2 regions of the Qipengyuania sp. 902 genome follow, and region 1 is predicted to be linked to the other one. Evidence: predicted binding sites of a transcription regulator. Region 1 holds the regulator's gene; the other holds the start of a gene.
What was found. Region 1 encodes LexA, which represses DNA repair genes until DNA is damaged. Its sites were predicted from a motif close to GTTCCNCNCTTGTTCT; they were not measured.
Positions count from the first base shown of each region.

Region 2: ACSH0F_RS02025 (ribonucleoside-diphosphate reductase subunit alpha) is a predicted target of LexA. The motif match lies at 1,574-1,589, and genes of this name have one in related genera.

Region 1 covers NZ_JBNJLJ010000002.1:245,317-252,956, reverse strand. The annotation lists gene gltX (glutamate--tRNA ligase) at 1-762, opposite strand, end outside; gene ACSH0F_RS06315 (ComEC/Rec2 family competence protein) at 884-2,998, shown strand; gene lexA (transcriptional repressor LexA) at 3,074-3,772, opposite strand; gene trpC (indole-3-glycerol phosphate synthase TrpC) at 3,919-4,704, opposite strand; gene trpD (anthranilate phosphoribosyltransferase) at 4,701-5,693, opposite strand; gene ACSH0F_RS06295 (anthranilate synthase component II) at 5,690-6,304, opposite strand; gene pip (prolyl aminopeptidase) at 6,366-7,328, opposite strand; gene ACSH0F_RS06285 (phosphodiester glycosidase family protein) at 7,325-7,640, opposite strand, start outside.
Region 2 covers NZ_JBNJLJ010000001.1:413,018-420,657, reverse strand. The annotation lists gene ACSH0F_RS02035 (alpha/beta fold hydrolase) at 1-236, shown strand, start outside; gene ACSH0F_RS02030 (energy transducer TonB family protein) at 544-1,041, shown strand; gene ACSH0F_RS02025 (ribonucleoside-diphosphate reductase subunit alpha) at 1,646-3,664, shown strand; gene ACSH0F_RS02020 (GGDEF domain-containing protein) at 3,764-4,978, opposite strand; gene ACSH0F_RS02015 (DUF2171 domain-containing protein) at 5,132-5,374, opposite strand; gene ACSH0F_RS02010 (hypothetical protein) at 5,594-5,896, opposite strand; gene ACSH0F_RS02005 (ribonucleotide-diphosphate reductase subunit beta) at 6,106-7,170, shown strand; gene ACSH0F_RS02000 (Abi family protein) at 7,172-7,640, opposite strand, start outside.

The DNA.
Region 1 (7,640 bases):
CGACATTTTCGCGCCGTCCGGACCGTGGATCAGCGGCACGTGAGCATAGACCGGATCGGGCCAGCCGCCTTCGATCGCGTCCATTGCGCGGATCACGGGGAGCTGGCGGAAGGCGTTGTTGAGGTGATCGTCGCCGCGGATAACGTGAGTGACACCCATATCGTGATCGTCGACGACCACCGCGAGCATGTAGGTCGGCGTACCGTCGGCGCGGAGCAGGACGTAATCGTCGATCTCGGCGTTCTTCACGGTCACCGGACCCTGGACGGCATCTTCGATGGTCGTCTCGCCCTCGGTCGGCACTTTAAGGCGGATAACGAAGGGCGCCCCTTCGGGAGCCTCGCTCTCGTCGCGGTCGCGCCAGCGACGGTCGTAGCGCATCGGTTGCTTGGCTGCGCGCTGGTCGGCACGCATCTGCTCTAGTTCCTCGGGCGTGGCGTAGCATTTGTAAGCATGGCCGGCTGCGAGGAGCTGGTGCGCCACTTCGGCATGGCGTTCGGCGCGGTCGGACTGGAACAGCGGCGCATCGTCGAAATCGAGGCCTAGCCAGTCGAGCCCCTCGATGATCTTGTCGATCGCGTCCTGCGTACTGCGCTTGCGGTCCGTATCCTCGATCCGCAGGAGCGTGCGGCCGCCGTGGTGCCGGGCGAATAGCCAGTTGAACAGTGCCGTGCGGGCCCCGCCGATATGCAGGTATCCTGTGGGCGAAGGGGCAAAGCGGGTTACGACCTGTCCCTCGGGCGTTCCACTATCGCTTGCCATTGGCTCTCGCTTCCTTTCAAACACTTGCATGGCGACGCGCGGGACGCCTTCGGTACCGATGGGGGGGACGGACGGAGGATCCGTGCAGGCTGTGCCGCGCCCTTGGCGCATGCGCGGCCTGATGTCCAGAATTGCGGATCGCTGCGAGACGGGTTTGGCGAGTGCCGGATTCGACCGCGGACCGTGGCTGGCAGTTGCCTTCGGCGGCGGGATCGGCCTGTGGTTTCTGCTCGATACGCCATGGCAATGGTCTGCGGCGATCGCTGGACTGGTGCTGGTCGCCCTCGCAGCACTCGCCGCGTGGCGCGATCGTGACGAGCGCGCCTACCTCCTCGCCGCGACTGTCGCCACGTCGCTCGTCCTCGCGGCAGGGATCGGGCTGGTCTGGGCAAGATCGGAATTGATCGGGGCAGAACCGATCGAACGACCGGCATTCGAGCGGCTCGACGCCCGCATTCTCGAGCGCGAGGACCAACCCGCACGTGACCGCATCCGCCTCGTACTGGCGGCTCGCGATGCCGGGGACGGAATCGCCAAGGCCTATCGCGTCAATGTGCCGCTGGATCAAGCGGATAGCGGGCTGCGGGAGGGCGTACGCGTCGGGCTGTCCGCGCGCCTCATGCCGCCTTCGCCGCCAATCGTACCGGGTGCCTACGACTTCGCGCGACGGGCCTGGTTCGATGGCTATGCAGCCACCGGCAGCGTTGTGGGGGATATCGAAATTGTAGAAGAGGCCGGCGGGGGCGGCGGCGAAGGCTGGATTGCGCAGGTTCAGCGGCACCTCTCGGCGCATGTTCGCGACCGTCTCGACGGCGCTCCCGGCGCGATCGCGGCGACTCTCGCCAGCGGCGATCGCGGGGCGATTTCCGAAGCGGACGAGGTGGCCATGCGCGATTCTGGTCTCACGCATTTGCTGTCGATCAGCGGTCTCCACGTGAGCGCGATCATCGCCGCGACCTATCTGATTGCGCTCAAGTTGCTGGCCCTGTGGCAATGGCTTGCGCTGCGGGTCCGTTTGCCGATTGTCGCCGCGGCAATCGCTGCGCTTGCCGGGATCGGCTACACGCTTTTGACCGGGGCTCAGGTGCCGACGGTGCGTAGTTGCATCGGCGCACTTCTGGTCCTGACGGCTCTGGCGCTTGGGCGCGAGCCGCTCTCTTTGCGCCTAGTCGCAGTGGCGGCAATTTCGGTGCTATTCCTGTGGCCGGAGTCGTTGGTCGGGCCGAGCTTCCAGATGAGCTTTGCCGCCGTGCTAGCCATCGTCGCGCTGCATAATGCGAAGCCGTTTCGCGAATTCCTTGCGCCACGAGAAGAAAGCGGCCTGCGCCGTTTCGGCCGCCGGGCGTTGATGCTGTTCCTGACCGGCTTTGTCATCGAGCTCGCACTTATGCCGATCGTCCTCTTCCATTTCCACCGGGCGGGGATTTACGGGGCGGTCGCAAATCTGTTCGCGATCCCGCTGGTGACCTTCGTCTCCATGCCGCTGGTGGCACTGGCGCTGGCGATGGACGTAGTCGGGCTGGGGGCGCCGGCTTGGTGGCTGGTCGGCAAATCGCTCGATGTGCTGCTGTGGATCGCGCACCTCGTTTCGGCTCAGCCGGGTGCCGTGAAGCTCGCGCCCAAGATGCCGATGGCGGCGATGGCGATATTTGTCCTTGGCGCGCTCTGGTTAGCCTTGTGGCATGGAAGAAAACGGCTTTGGGGCGTGATTCCCGTCGCCGTCGCTTCCTTATGGATGTGGGCGACACCCGCCCCGGACATCGTGATAACGCGTGACGGGCGTGATGTTGGTATAGCGAGCGCTGACGGTCGGCTGCTTGTTTTGCGGGACAGCGAGGGCAGCTACGCCCAGCAAAACCTGCGCGAAATCGCAGCGCTCGACGGGGAGCCCGTACCTTTAGCCGAATGGTCGGGCGCTCGGTGCAGCCGGGATTTTTGTAGCTTACGTATCGATAGGGATGGTCGAGAATGGGACGTGCTGATTGCGCGAAGCCGCGAACTTATCGAGGAGCGAGCGCTTGCCGCCGCCTGCGACAGGTCCGACATCGTCATCGCTGATCGCTTCCTGCCGCTCTCATGCAAGCCACGTTGGCTCAAGGCCGATCGCCGGTTTCTCGAGCGGGAAGGGGGTACCGCCATTTACCTTGCCGAAGAGCGTATCGATACCGTCGCCGAAGGGCAGGGCGAGCACGGTTGGTTCCGCCCTCTCGTCCGGCGGAACGCGGGCTCCCAATAAAAACAACCTCTGAAAGAAGAGGGGGCGCAGCCGACGCCGCGCCCCTCTCCCAAACCAAACCTATCTCGTCGAGCGTCAATGGTAGCGCCGTAGCAAACCGGCAAGCTTGCCTTGAACCTTCACTCGATGGGATTCATAAACCTGCGGTTCGTAGGCCCCATTCGCAGGATCGAGGCGGATTCGCCCGCCATCGCGGCGCAGATATTTCAGCGTAGCTTCTTCGTCATCGACAAGCGCCACGACGATCTCCCCGTCGCGAGCGGTATCGGACCGTCGCACGAGTGCGAAGTCGCCATCGAAGATTCCTGCCTCGACCATCGAGTCGCCCGACACTTCGAGCGCGTAATGCTCGCCGGGCCCAAGCAGCGCGGCAGGAACAGGCATGCTCGCCTGGCCCTCGATCGCTTCGATCGGCGCGCCAGCCGCGATTCGGCCATGGAGCGGCACGTCGATGATGTCGTTCGCCGGTTCCGGGGCGACGGGTTTCGCCGTTACCGTAGCCGCCGTGGTCGCGCCGGTATCGTTCGCAGGCTTGGCCTGGCCGGAGCCTGTCACCGCATCTTCGGGCAGTTTGACGACCTCGAGCGCGCGCGCCCGGTTGGGCAGGCGACGGATGAAACCACGTTCTTCGAGAGCGGAAATCAGGCGATGCACGCCGGATTTGCTCTTGAGGTCGAGCGCTTCCTTCATTTCTTCGAAACTGGGTGAAATGCCGGTCTCCTCCAGCCGTTGCTGGATGAAGCGGATCAATTCGTGCTGCTTGGCTGTCAGCATATCTGCGCAACTCCCGTGCCGCCTGTTCACAACCCTGTGAACGAATGTGGAACAATTAGGCAACGGATATCAGCAAGTCAAGCAATTCAGCCGTTTCGGACCTTTCTTGTGGAGAACAGGCGTTCGCGATACGTGCCGGAGCTGAGTCAGCCTTGGAGCAGGGTACGCGTCGCAGCGACGACATCGGCCTGCCGCATCAGACTTTCGCCGACGAGGAAGCTACGGACGCCGCCGCGCGCGAGGCGCTGGCAATCGGCATGCGTCGCAATGCCGCTCTCTCCGACAATAAGGGCGTGCTCAGGGGCGAGGGCTGCGAGCCGCTCGGTGGTCGCTAGTTCGGTGGTAAAGGTCCGCAGATCCCGATTGTTGACACCGATGAGCCGCGATTGAAGCGCTTGCGCGCGTTCCAGCTCGTGTTCGTCATGGACTTCGACTAACACGTCCATCCCGCGCTCAATCGCGGCCGCTTCGATCTCGCCCATCACGCCGTCGTCCAGCGCGGCAACGATGATGAGTATCGCATCAGCGCCGAGCGCGCGGGCTTCAGCGACCTGCCAGGGGTCGACCATGAAGTCCTTGCGCAGGACCGGCAGATCGCAAGCCTCGCGCGCTTCGACCAGATAGTCTTCGTGGCCTTGGAAGTACGGGGCATCGGTCAGGACGGAGAGACAGGCCGCACCGCCCCTGGCGTAGTCACGAGCGTGCTGCTCGGGGCGAAAATCCTCTCGGATCAGACCCTTGGATGGTGAAGCTTTCTTGATTTCGGCGATCAGGCCGAAGCCATTTTGCTGCGCGCATTCCAGTGCGGAGCGAAAGCCACGCGGCGGCGTTTGGCCCGTGGCTCGCACATCGAGCGAATCGAGCGAATGCTTCTGCATACGCTCGGCCACCTCGCCACGCTTGGTTTCGCAGATCTCGACCAGCTTGTTCATTGCGCGATCGCGATCCAGTCCGCCAGCAGTTGCCGGGCAGCGCCGCTATCGATTGCGTCGCCAGCCATTTCGGCACCAACCGTCCAGTCCTCGGTTTTGCCTGCCACGATCAGCGTCGCGGCGGCGTTGAACAGCACGGCGTCGCGATAGGGTCCGGGCGCCCCGAGCAAGAGCGCTTCCAGTGCCTTCGCATTGTGCGACGGATCGCCTCCGCGGATCGCCTCGACCGGTGCGTGGGGCAGGTTCGCCTGTACGGGATTTACCCGCCGCATCTCGAAATCGTTGCCGGTCACATCGGCCAGCTCGTTTCCACCCGCAAGGCTAAGCTCGTCCAGCCCCTCGTCGCCAGAAGCGATAAAGGTACGCTCGGTGCCGAGCTTGGCTTTTGCCGCTGCGTAGATCGGCACATAGGCCGGGCGCGCAATCCCGATCAGCTGGCGTTTCACGCCTGCCGGGTTGGACAGCGGCCCCATCAGGTTGAATATCGTGCGAACGCCGAGCTGTTGGCGGATCGGCTGCATCCGCCCCATTGCTGGATGATGGTTCTTTGCGAAGAGGAAGCAAATTCCTAGTTCGGCCAGCGACTTCTCGGCGGTTCTTCCTGCCGCTTCCATGTCCAGCCCGAGCGCTTCGAGCGTGTCTGCCGCGCCCGACTTGCTGCTCGCCGCCCGATTGCCGTGCTTGGCCACAGGGACGCCGCACGCCGCGACCAAGAGGCTCACTGCCGTCGAGACGTTAAGCGTGTGGTGCCCATCGCCGCCCGTGCCGCAACAATCGACCGTTCCTTCAGGCGCATCGATCGGGATCAGTCGCGCCCGCAGGGCCCGTGCCGCGCCCGCGATCTCATCGGATGTTTCGCTGCGGGTGGATATTTCGCGTAGGAACCGCGCGATTTCCTCGTCGCTCGTCTCGCCGTCCAGTATCCAGCCGAAGACCTCCTCGGCCTCCTGCTCGGCCAGATGCTGCTCTGCTGTGGGGAGCGTCTTCATGCCGGCACCTTTGCCTTGATGCCGCACAGCGAGAGGAAATTCGCAAGCAACGCATGGCCATGCTCTGTCGCGATGCTTTCGGGATGAAATTGGACGCCGTGGATAGGCAAGTCGCTATGACGGAACCCCATCACGCTGCTGCCATCGAGGCCGGGCGTCGTGCTGGTGCCGTTGACCGCGAGGCACTCGGGAATGTCCTCCACAATCAGCGAGTGATAGCGGGTCGCGATGAAGGGTGACGGCAGTCCGGCAAATACGCCGGTGGCGTCATGTTCCACCGGTGACGTCTTGCCATGCATCAGCCCGCCGCGAACGACCTTGCCACCAAAGTGCTGGCCGATCGCCTGATGGCCAAGGCAGACGCCGAGCAGCGGCTTACACGCATCCGCGCATGCCGCCACGAGGTCGAGACTAACGCCGGCCTCGTTCGGTGTGCAGGGACCGGGTGAGATCAGGAAGCCCGCCGCGCCGCTGTTCATCGCCTGGCCCGCCGAGATGGCGTCATTGCGCACCACCTCCACCTCGGCGCCCATTTCCATCAGGTAATGGACGAGGTTGAAGGTGAAGCTGTCGTAATTGTCGATGACGAGGATGGAGCGGCTGTCGGTCATTGCGGATCGCTCAATGGCGGCACGGCTTCGGGCTTTCAAGCAAGTTAAGCTGCCCGCAATGTCACACCTGCTTGCGAGCCAGCTTGTCGGTCGCCCGCACGAGGCCATCTATGATGCCCGGTTCCGCTGCGGAGTGTCCCGCGTCATCGACGATCCACAGCTCGGCTTCGGGCCACGCCTTTTTCAGCGCCCAAGCGGATGTTGGCGGTGTACAGATGTCGTGGCGGCCCTGAACGATGATGCCCGGTATGCCTGCCAGCGCACTGACGTTCTTCAACAATTGCGCTTCATCCAGAAAGAAGTCCTCGAGGAAGAATTTCGCACAAATCCGGGCGAAAGGCACCGCCTTGGCCGGATCGGCGAAGGTGTCCAGCAGGGCAGGGTCTGGCAACAGCGTGGCAACGTTGCCTTCCCACAGCGACCATTCGCGCGCGGCAGTGCGGCGTGTTTCCTCATTATCGCTGGTCAGGCGCTTGTAATAGGCTTTCACCAGATCGCCACGCTCATCTTCGGGGATGAGGCCGGTAAACTGGTCCCACTGCTCGGCCATGATCTCGCTGGCTCCATAGGTGTAGAGCCAGTCTTTCTCGGTTTGGCGCGCGAGGAATACGCCGCGCAGCACCAGTTCGCTCGTGCGGTCGGGATGGGTCTCGGCGTAGGCGAGGGCGAGCGTCACGCCCCAGCTACCGCCGAAGACCTGCCACTTGTCATGCCCGCACATCTCGCGCAGCCGCTCGACATCGGCGACGATGCGCCAGGTATCGTTATGCTCGATCTCGGCGAAAGGCAGCGACTTGCCGCATCCGCGCTGGTCAAACAGCAGGATGTCGTAGAGCTCGGGATCCCACTGGCGCCGGTGATCGGGCGACATGCCGCCGCCCGGGCCGCCATGCAGGAAAACCGCAGGTTTCGCGCCGGGCGTGCCGACCCGTTCGTAATAGAGTGAATGACCCTCGCCGACATCCAGCATCCCGGTTTCGTAGGGTTCGATCTCCGGATAGAGGCGACGGCGCTGTTCGGTCATTCGCTGTCCTTCTTTTCGACGACCACGATCGGGCCGATCGGCGCGCCGGTATCGAGGCGGTCGGTCGCCGGGTTCCACAATTGCGAGACGTTCCCGTCGAGGAACAGAGCATTGGGCGTCTTTAATTCATCGCGATAGAAGCGCGCGAGCTTGCCGAAGGAAATCGGCGCGTTCGAAATCACGAAATGGGCCCGGCCCTGCCCATCGACGCCGACTGCGTTGCGGATCAGCCTCGAAGGTCCGTCCGGCGTTATTTCGGGATGCAGCTTGCCGTCGATGACCAGCATCGGCCCGGACTGTGTGCCGAACTCC
Region 2 (7,640 bases), on a different contig from region 1:
CGGCGATCGTCGCAGATGGCGACCGCCGCGAGATGCTCAAGGATGTCTCCGTTCCGACCCTCGTCATGCATGGCGAGGACGATCCGCTGGTGCCGGTCGAAGGCGGGCGCGATACCGCAGCCGCGATCCCTGGCGCGAAGCTCAAGACGATCCCCGGCTGGGGTCACGACTTGCCGCTGGAGCTGGTCGACGAGGTGGCGGAGGCCATTGCATCCCACGCCCGTGCCGCCGCTTAGCGAGTCGCTCGCAAGACGCCATTCGAGCCGGTCACTTTGAATGCCGTTGCGGGTTCAAAATTGTTAACCACAGCGCGGAAAGTGCTTTCGCTCGTTATATAGTTGCAACTTTGTATAGATCCGACATGTTAATATGACCCGATTTTGACATTAGTAGCGATTCATGTATTCACGAAGACGTCGCGAGCGTCCGCAGAAGCCTCAACGCTGATCGACCAAAGACCGCTATCGCTATAAAACAAGGTTTGTCGCACTTCGTGTGATACTCTCTTCGGCCGATCATCCTCTATACGTAAAGGATGATCCCATGAATAAGCTTTCCATATTCGCCATGTCCGTTGCCGTCACGGCATCGCTGCTGGCCACGCCGCTGGCGTCGCAGGAGATCGTCGTGTCACCTACCTCGCCCAGCGAGTTCGCGGATAATGTGCAGAAGGATCTGGACCGGCACCTACGACAGATACGCGTTTCACCCCAATCGGCTCCAAGCGGTGCCGCGAGTGTGCGCTTCACCGCCGGTGTCGACGGACGCCCGGAAAACGTGACTATCTATCGCAAGTCCGGCTCATCCCAGGTAGACCGGGCGAGCCGACGCGCAGTCTCGCGACTTACCAGCCTTTCACCATTGCCGCGGGGCAGTGCGAACGGCCAGGTCATTCAGGCGAACATCATTTTCGCCAATAACGAGAAGCAAGCCGAGCGGCTCTCGCGCCAATTGGCGCGCGAAGAAAGTCGTCGGCTCGCGTCGTCCCCGGCGGAGCGCAGCGTCCTCGCGCTGACGGTCGGGGGGCCCCCTGTCTCCTGACGACGATGCGATTACCGTCTCGGTACGGGGCGGTGTTCGTCTGCGGGAACGGTGTCCCGTGCCGGGGTCGCCATTTTGAATCGAACGGTTGCGGGCTCTGCTTCGGCGGGGCCCGCCTTTTGGACAGCTGCGGGGCCGCACGATTCAAAAATTGCGCCCCCGGATTCGAATGAATCGCAAGGGCGATGCATCCTTTTTGCCCGCAAAATTTTTTTCGCAGATTCATTTTCCGGCTTGCGGGGGTCGCCAGCCCAGCTTTCTCCACGCGTCGCGGCGTTGCAGCAAGGTAGGACACCCGGCTTCCAGCTGCATCCGCGCCATTAAATCTTCATTCACCCTCTTGCGTGCGAGTCCCGCCTGATTCAGTATCTAGTAGTCGGGCTACCGGGGGTACCCACAAGACCTAGCATCGAGGGCGCCCATCCCCATATGGGATGTGCGCCGCGTCCGCGCCGGTCTGTGGGTAAAAAAGGGATAAGTTTCCGCCCTGCGACCGGCGAAAATTGGTAGGCGTGTTTCTGGCTCGCCGACTCGAACACAAGCGGAACACGCGCCCGAGCATGCGACGACCAGCAGCCGGGCCCAAACGGCGGGGCTGACCACGATGGATTTCAAGAGCGGGGACGATATTGCGATGGAGATGGACCTGGATGTGCGCGACTCCACCGACGATGCGACCACGGCCGAAGCCGGAAAGGCAGTGAGCATGGATAAGGGCGATACGGGCAGCGATGCGCTGGTCAGCGAAGCCGCGGGCGAAGCGCTCGCCGGCGCGATGAAGGCTGCCACGCAGAAGGAAGATTCGAAGAAGGTCCTCGATCGCCGCTTCGACGTGCAGATCGACGAGAGCCGCGACGAACTGCTGACCGAATTCGGCAAGGAAACGCTGACCGATCGCTACCTGCTGCCCGGTGAGAAATACCAGGACCTGTTCGCCCGCGTCGCCGACTATTTCGCCGACGATGCCGAGCACGCGCAGCGCCTTTACGATTACATCAGCCGCCTGTGGTTCATGCCGGCAACCCCGGTGCTGTCGAATGGCGGCACCACGCGCGGCCTGCCGATTTCCTGCTATCTCAATTCGGTGTCCGACAGCCTCGACGGCATCGTCAACACTTGGAATGAGAATGTCTGGCTCGCCTCCAAGGGCGGCGGCATCGGCACCTATTGGGGCAATGTCCGCGGCATCGGGGAGCCGGTCGGCCTCAACGGCAAGACCAGCGGGATCATCCCGTTCGTTCGGGTCATGGACAGCCTGACGCTCGCGATCAGCCAGGGCTCGCTGCGCCGCGGTTCGGCCGCCTGCTATATCGACATCACCCATCCGGAGATCGAGGAGTTCCTCGAGATCCGCAAACCCTCGGGCGATTTCAACCGCAAGGCGCTGAACCTGCACCACGGCGTGCTGGTGACCGATGCCTTCATGGAAGCCGTCCGTAACGGCGAGGAATTCGACCTCGTATCCCCGCGTGACGGATCGGTCCGCAAGACCGTGGATGCGCGCAGCCTGTTCCAGAAGCTCGTCGAAACCCGCCTGGCCACGGGCGAGCCCTATATCGTTTTCTCCGACACGGTGAACCGGATGATGCCCAAGCATCACCGCGAATTGGGCCTCAAAGTCTCGACCTCGAACCTGTGCGCCGAGATCACCCTGCCGACTGGGATCGACCACCTCGGCAACGATCGCACGGCGGTGTGCTGCCTCTCCTCGCTCAACCTCGAGAAATGGGACGAGTGGAACGAGGACAAGACCTTCATCGAGGACGTCATGCGCTTCCTCGACAATGTCCTGCAGGACTATATCGACCGCGCGCCGGACGAGATGGCCCGCGCGAAATATTCCGCCATGCGCGAACGCAGCGTCGGCATGGGCGTGATGGGCTTCCACTCCTTCCTCCAGGCCAAGGGCATCGGCTTCGAAAGCCCGATGGCGAAGGTCTGGAACCTCAAGATGTTCAAGCACATCAGCGGCAAGGCGGAAGAGGCGTCGCTGGTGCTCGCACAGGAACGCGGCGCCTGCCCCGATGCGGAAGAAATGGGCGCGATGGAGCGCTTCAGCTGCAAGATGGCGATCGCGCCGACCGCGTCGATCAGCATCATCTGCGGCGGCACCAGCGCCTGTATCGAGCCGATCCCGGCGAACATCTATACCCACAAGACGCTGTCCGGCAGCTTCGTGGTCAAGAACCCGTATCTGGAAAAGATCCTCGACAAGAAATCGAAAAACTCGACTGCGGTCTGGAATTCGATCCTCGAGCGGGGCGGCAGCGTCCAGCATCTCGACTTCCTCAGCGCCGAGGAAAAGGCCGCGTTCAAGACCAGCTTCGAGATCGACCAGCGCTGGCTGCTCGAATTCGCTGCCGACCGCGCGCCCTATATCGACCAGGCCCAGTCGCTGAACCTGTTCATCCCCGCCGATGTCGACAAGTGGGACCTGATGATGCTGCACTTCCAGGCATGGGAGAAGGGCATCAAGTCGCTCTACTACCTGCGTTCCAAGAGCGTGCAGCGCGCCGGTTTCGCCGGCGGCGTCGAGGCGGACAACACCGCCGATGCCGCGAAATACGAACTGGCCGCCGGCGGCGAGCAGACCGATTACGAGGAATGCCTCGCCTGTCAGTAGGCTTGTCCAGCCATCTGGCTGCAAGATCGATGAGGGGGCCCGGCGGTTTCGACCGCTGGGCCCTTGTCGCATGAACGGCCCGGTAGACCGGAAACCCGATTAGCCGACCAGCTCGTCCATCGCGGCATAGGCCACTTCGACCCGGTTCCGCCCGTTCTGCTTGGCGCGGTAGAGCGCCTCGTCTGCCCGTGCGATCAGTTGGCCCATCGACTGGCCACCCCGCCCCCGGGCCATGCCGATGCTGATATTTACCGCGCAAGGCTTTCGCTGACCGGTCTCTATGCTCAGGCTGGCGACGGCCTCGCGCATCTCTTCGGCAATGGCTTCCGCATCGCGCCCGCCCTGTTCGTGTAGGATGGCGATGAACTCCTCACCCCCGAACCGGGCGATATGTCCGCCGTGGTGTTCGATACAGCGCTCCAGTTCGCGCGCGACTTCGACCAGGCAGCTATCGCCGATCTGGTGGCCGAAGCGATCGTTGAAGTGCTTGAAGTGATCGACATCAACCATCAGCAAGGCCGTCGACCCTGCAGACCGGTCGATATACTCGTCCTCGAACACCCGCTCCAGGCTGCGGCGGTTAGGTAGCCCGGTGAGCGGATCGCTCTCGGACAGTTCGCGCAGCATTGCGTTGCTTTGTTCCAGGTCCTCGCGGTCGAAACGCAATTGCAGGCTGAGCAGGAAGCTGCGCGATTCCATGTGCCAGTTGCGTATCGCCAGGAGCAACCCTCCGATTCCTGCTATGGCCCCGGCGGCGAAATGATGGATGAGCAGTTCGGGAGGGATCGGTTCGGGAAAGAAAGCTGCGAGGCTGCTTGCGAGGAAGAACACCAGAGCCACGCGCAACTTGTGCGCGATCGACATCGGCAGCACGAACAAGGCGGCCAGCATGGTGACCACGATCGCCATGCTGTAGCGCGCGATATCGGCGGGCGTGCCGTGGGCCGCGACCCACATGGCGACTGCGCCGAAGATCGACAGGGCAACGGTCGTGGCGATATTCGCAATGGCGACCCGGCCGCTCCGCGCGGCCCACAATCCAACGACCGTCAACGGACCGATCGTACCCACCCTGACGGCAAGCGCCGTCCATGCGAGATCGCGAACGATCAGCCAGTCGGTGAGGAAGGCCACGATAGCGAGACCGAAGCCGAGCTTGAGGACGAAGGCGAGCTCGACCAGCATCTGCGCCTTGCGATCCGCAAACCATTGCTTGCGCAACGGCTGCGGCCACTCGCCCAGCAGCACCGGCTGCGCCAGCGCGGCGGTGACCATCGGACGCAGGGCCGGATCGAGGACGGATTTCTCACCCATTGCGCCCGGTCATGCCAGCACCGAATTAATTCGGTACTCGGAAAGCTGGTAATGAATTTCCTAACGCCGCGTTCAGCACAATAGGAAACCCCGCCAGCCCAAAGGACCGGCGGGGTTCTGGCGATCCACGATAGATCGCGGTAAGATTTTGAATCAGGCGTTCATGGTCGCCTTGTTGCCGAGACCTTCGGGAATGCGTGCGCTTTCCTTCAGGTAGATGCGATTGTCATCGATCTTCTCGACATCTTCGAGCGAGAGGAAGTGGTGCATGCTGTCCGAACTGTCCGACTTGGTCAGCTTGATCTTGTCATCCTGAACGCCATCGACAGTGCCGACATGCTGGCCTTCCGAATTGGCGACTTCCATATGTTCCTTGATACGTAGCATCTCAAACATGGTATTCCTTTGTTTCGAATGGGTTATGCCTAAATAACGGGTATCTAGACGCGCCGTTCCTCGGCTCGTCGGCGCTGCGGCACGGCTCATTGATCAACGTGTTGAGCAGGCAAAAAAGTAGCGCCCCGCCTCTGGTGGAGGCGGAGCGCCGGGGGTGCGGAACATGTCCCGCAAAAGGGGAAACCGGGCCATGCCCGCACTTCCCGAAATTGATTACGCTTAACTGCCGTTCAGCGGCCGATTGGCGTCGGCGCGGGCGCGCTCTGCCTCGTTGTCCGAGGTTTCGCCCGGCTGAGCCGCGTCGTAGACGTCGGAGTTCAGCGAGTTCTCGAGATCGCCTTCGGCTTCCGCCTGTTCGCTCGTGCCGTTTTCGTTGCGCGCATTGCCATAGCCCATCTGGGCCTCGTCATCGTTCGTCGGCGCTTGATTCTTGCGCGATGCGTCCTTGGCTTCCTTATCCTGCCATTCGCCATCGGCATTGTTATGGACGGTGCGTTGGTCGTCGGGGGCGTACTCACCCATGGGATATCTCCTTCACCGACCCAACGGACGCGGCCCCCGCACCGTTCCGCCACTCGTCGCACGCCGGCGCGGTTCGTCGCATTCGCCACGGCTCGGGACTTATCCCCGCACGCTCCCATCTTATCCCCGCCGAATCATCCCCTCTTGCCTTCGAATCCCGCCTGTGATTCCCTATATGAGTCGTTCACGCGGAACCCGGAGATCACAAGATGTCGTTGCTCGAAGCCCGAAAGACCTACAAGCCCTTCGAATATCCGTGGGCCTACGACTTCTGGAAACGCCAGCAGCAGATCCACTGGATGCCCGAGGAAGTGCCCCTGGGCGAGGATTGCCGCGACTGGGCGCAGAAGATCACCGAGCACGAGCGCAATTTGCTCACCCAGATCTTCCGCTTCTTCACCCAGGCCGATGTCGAGGTGCAGGATTGCTATCACGACAAGTACGGCCGCGTGTTCAAGCCGACCGAGGTGAAGATGATGCTCACCGCCTTCTCCAACATGGAGACGGTGCATATCGCGGCCTACAGCCATTTGCTCGATACGATCGGCATGCCCGAAAGCGAATATTCCGCCTTCCTCGAATATGAGGAAATGAAGGACAAGCACGATTACCTGCAGGTCTTCGGCGTCGACACGGACGAGGATATCGCCCGCACGCTGGCGGCGTTCGGCGGCTTTACCGAGGGCATGCAGCTGTTCGCCAGCTTCGCCATGCTGATGAACTTCCCGCGTTTCAACAAGATGAAGGGCATGGGGCAGATCGTCAGCTGGTCGGTCCGCGACGAGAGCCTGCATTGCGAAGGCATCATCCGCCTGTTCCACGAATTCGTGCGCGAGCGCGATTGCTACACCAAGGCGGTGAAGGAAGACATCATCGATATCTGCCAGAAGTCGGTGCGGCTGGAAGACAACTTCATCGACCTCGCCTTCGAAATGGGCCCGGTCAGCGGGATGACGCCGAAGGAAATCAAGAAGTACATCCGCTACATCGCGGACTGGCGGCTGGGCCAGCTCGGCCTCCAGCCGATCTACATGGTGGACGACCACCCGCTGCCCTGGCTCGCCCCGCTGCTCAACGGCGTGGAGCACGCCAACTTCTTCGAACAGCGCGCGACCGAATATTCCAAGGGCGCGACCAAGGGCGACTGGAACACCGTGTGGTCCAGCTTCGACAAGCGCAACAAGGCCAAGGCCGCGAACGAGGAAGAGGCCGCCGGCGAAGACGGCCCGGGCCTGTTCGGCGACGAGGCCGTCGGGAGCGTGGCGGCGGAGTGAGTTAAGCTTGGCCTAGTTTTCTACGAAGCACTGTTGGAAGCCACTGCCAAGCTTGCTTCGTTGCTAATTGGGCCTGCCAAATCGGCCGTTCGCGCCAATCATGCGGAAAGCCCATAGCAGCTTGCTGAGAGGGAGATCGCGTTTCAACCAAAGCGCGGACCCGCTGTGGGAAGGTAGTGTCAGGACTTTGATGCTTAAGCGTGCGAGCGAGGATGACTAGCACGTTGTAGATAGAATTACGGGGTTGATGCTGGCTACCTGAGCGATCGATATCCATGTCGCTCCGCATCTGGCGTATGTTTGGCGCTCTTTTGACCGTCTTCCTGTTCCACAACCTACTGTGGTGTGCACAGATGTTACGGACATAGGACAGGAGCTGGAGTGTTCCTTCTAATACTTCCTTATTTGGCAGACCAAGATCTTTGGCTAGAACATCCTTCATTCGATTGTCTGCGGTGGCTTTGACCCAA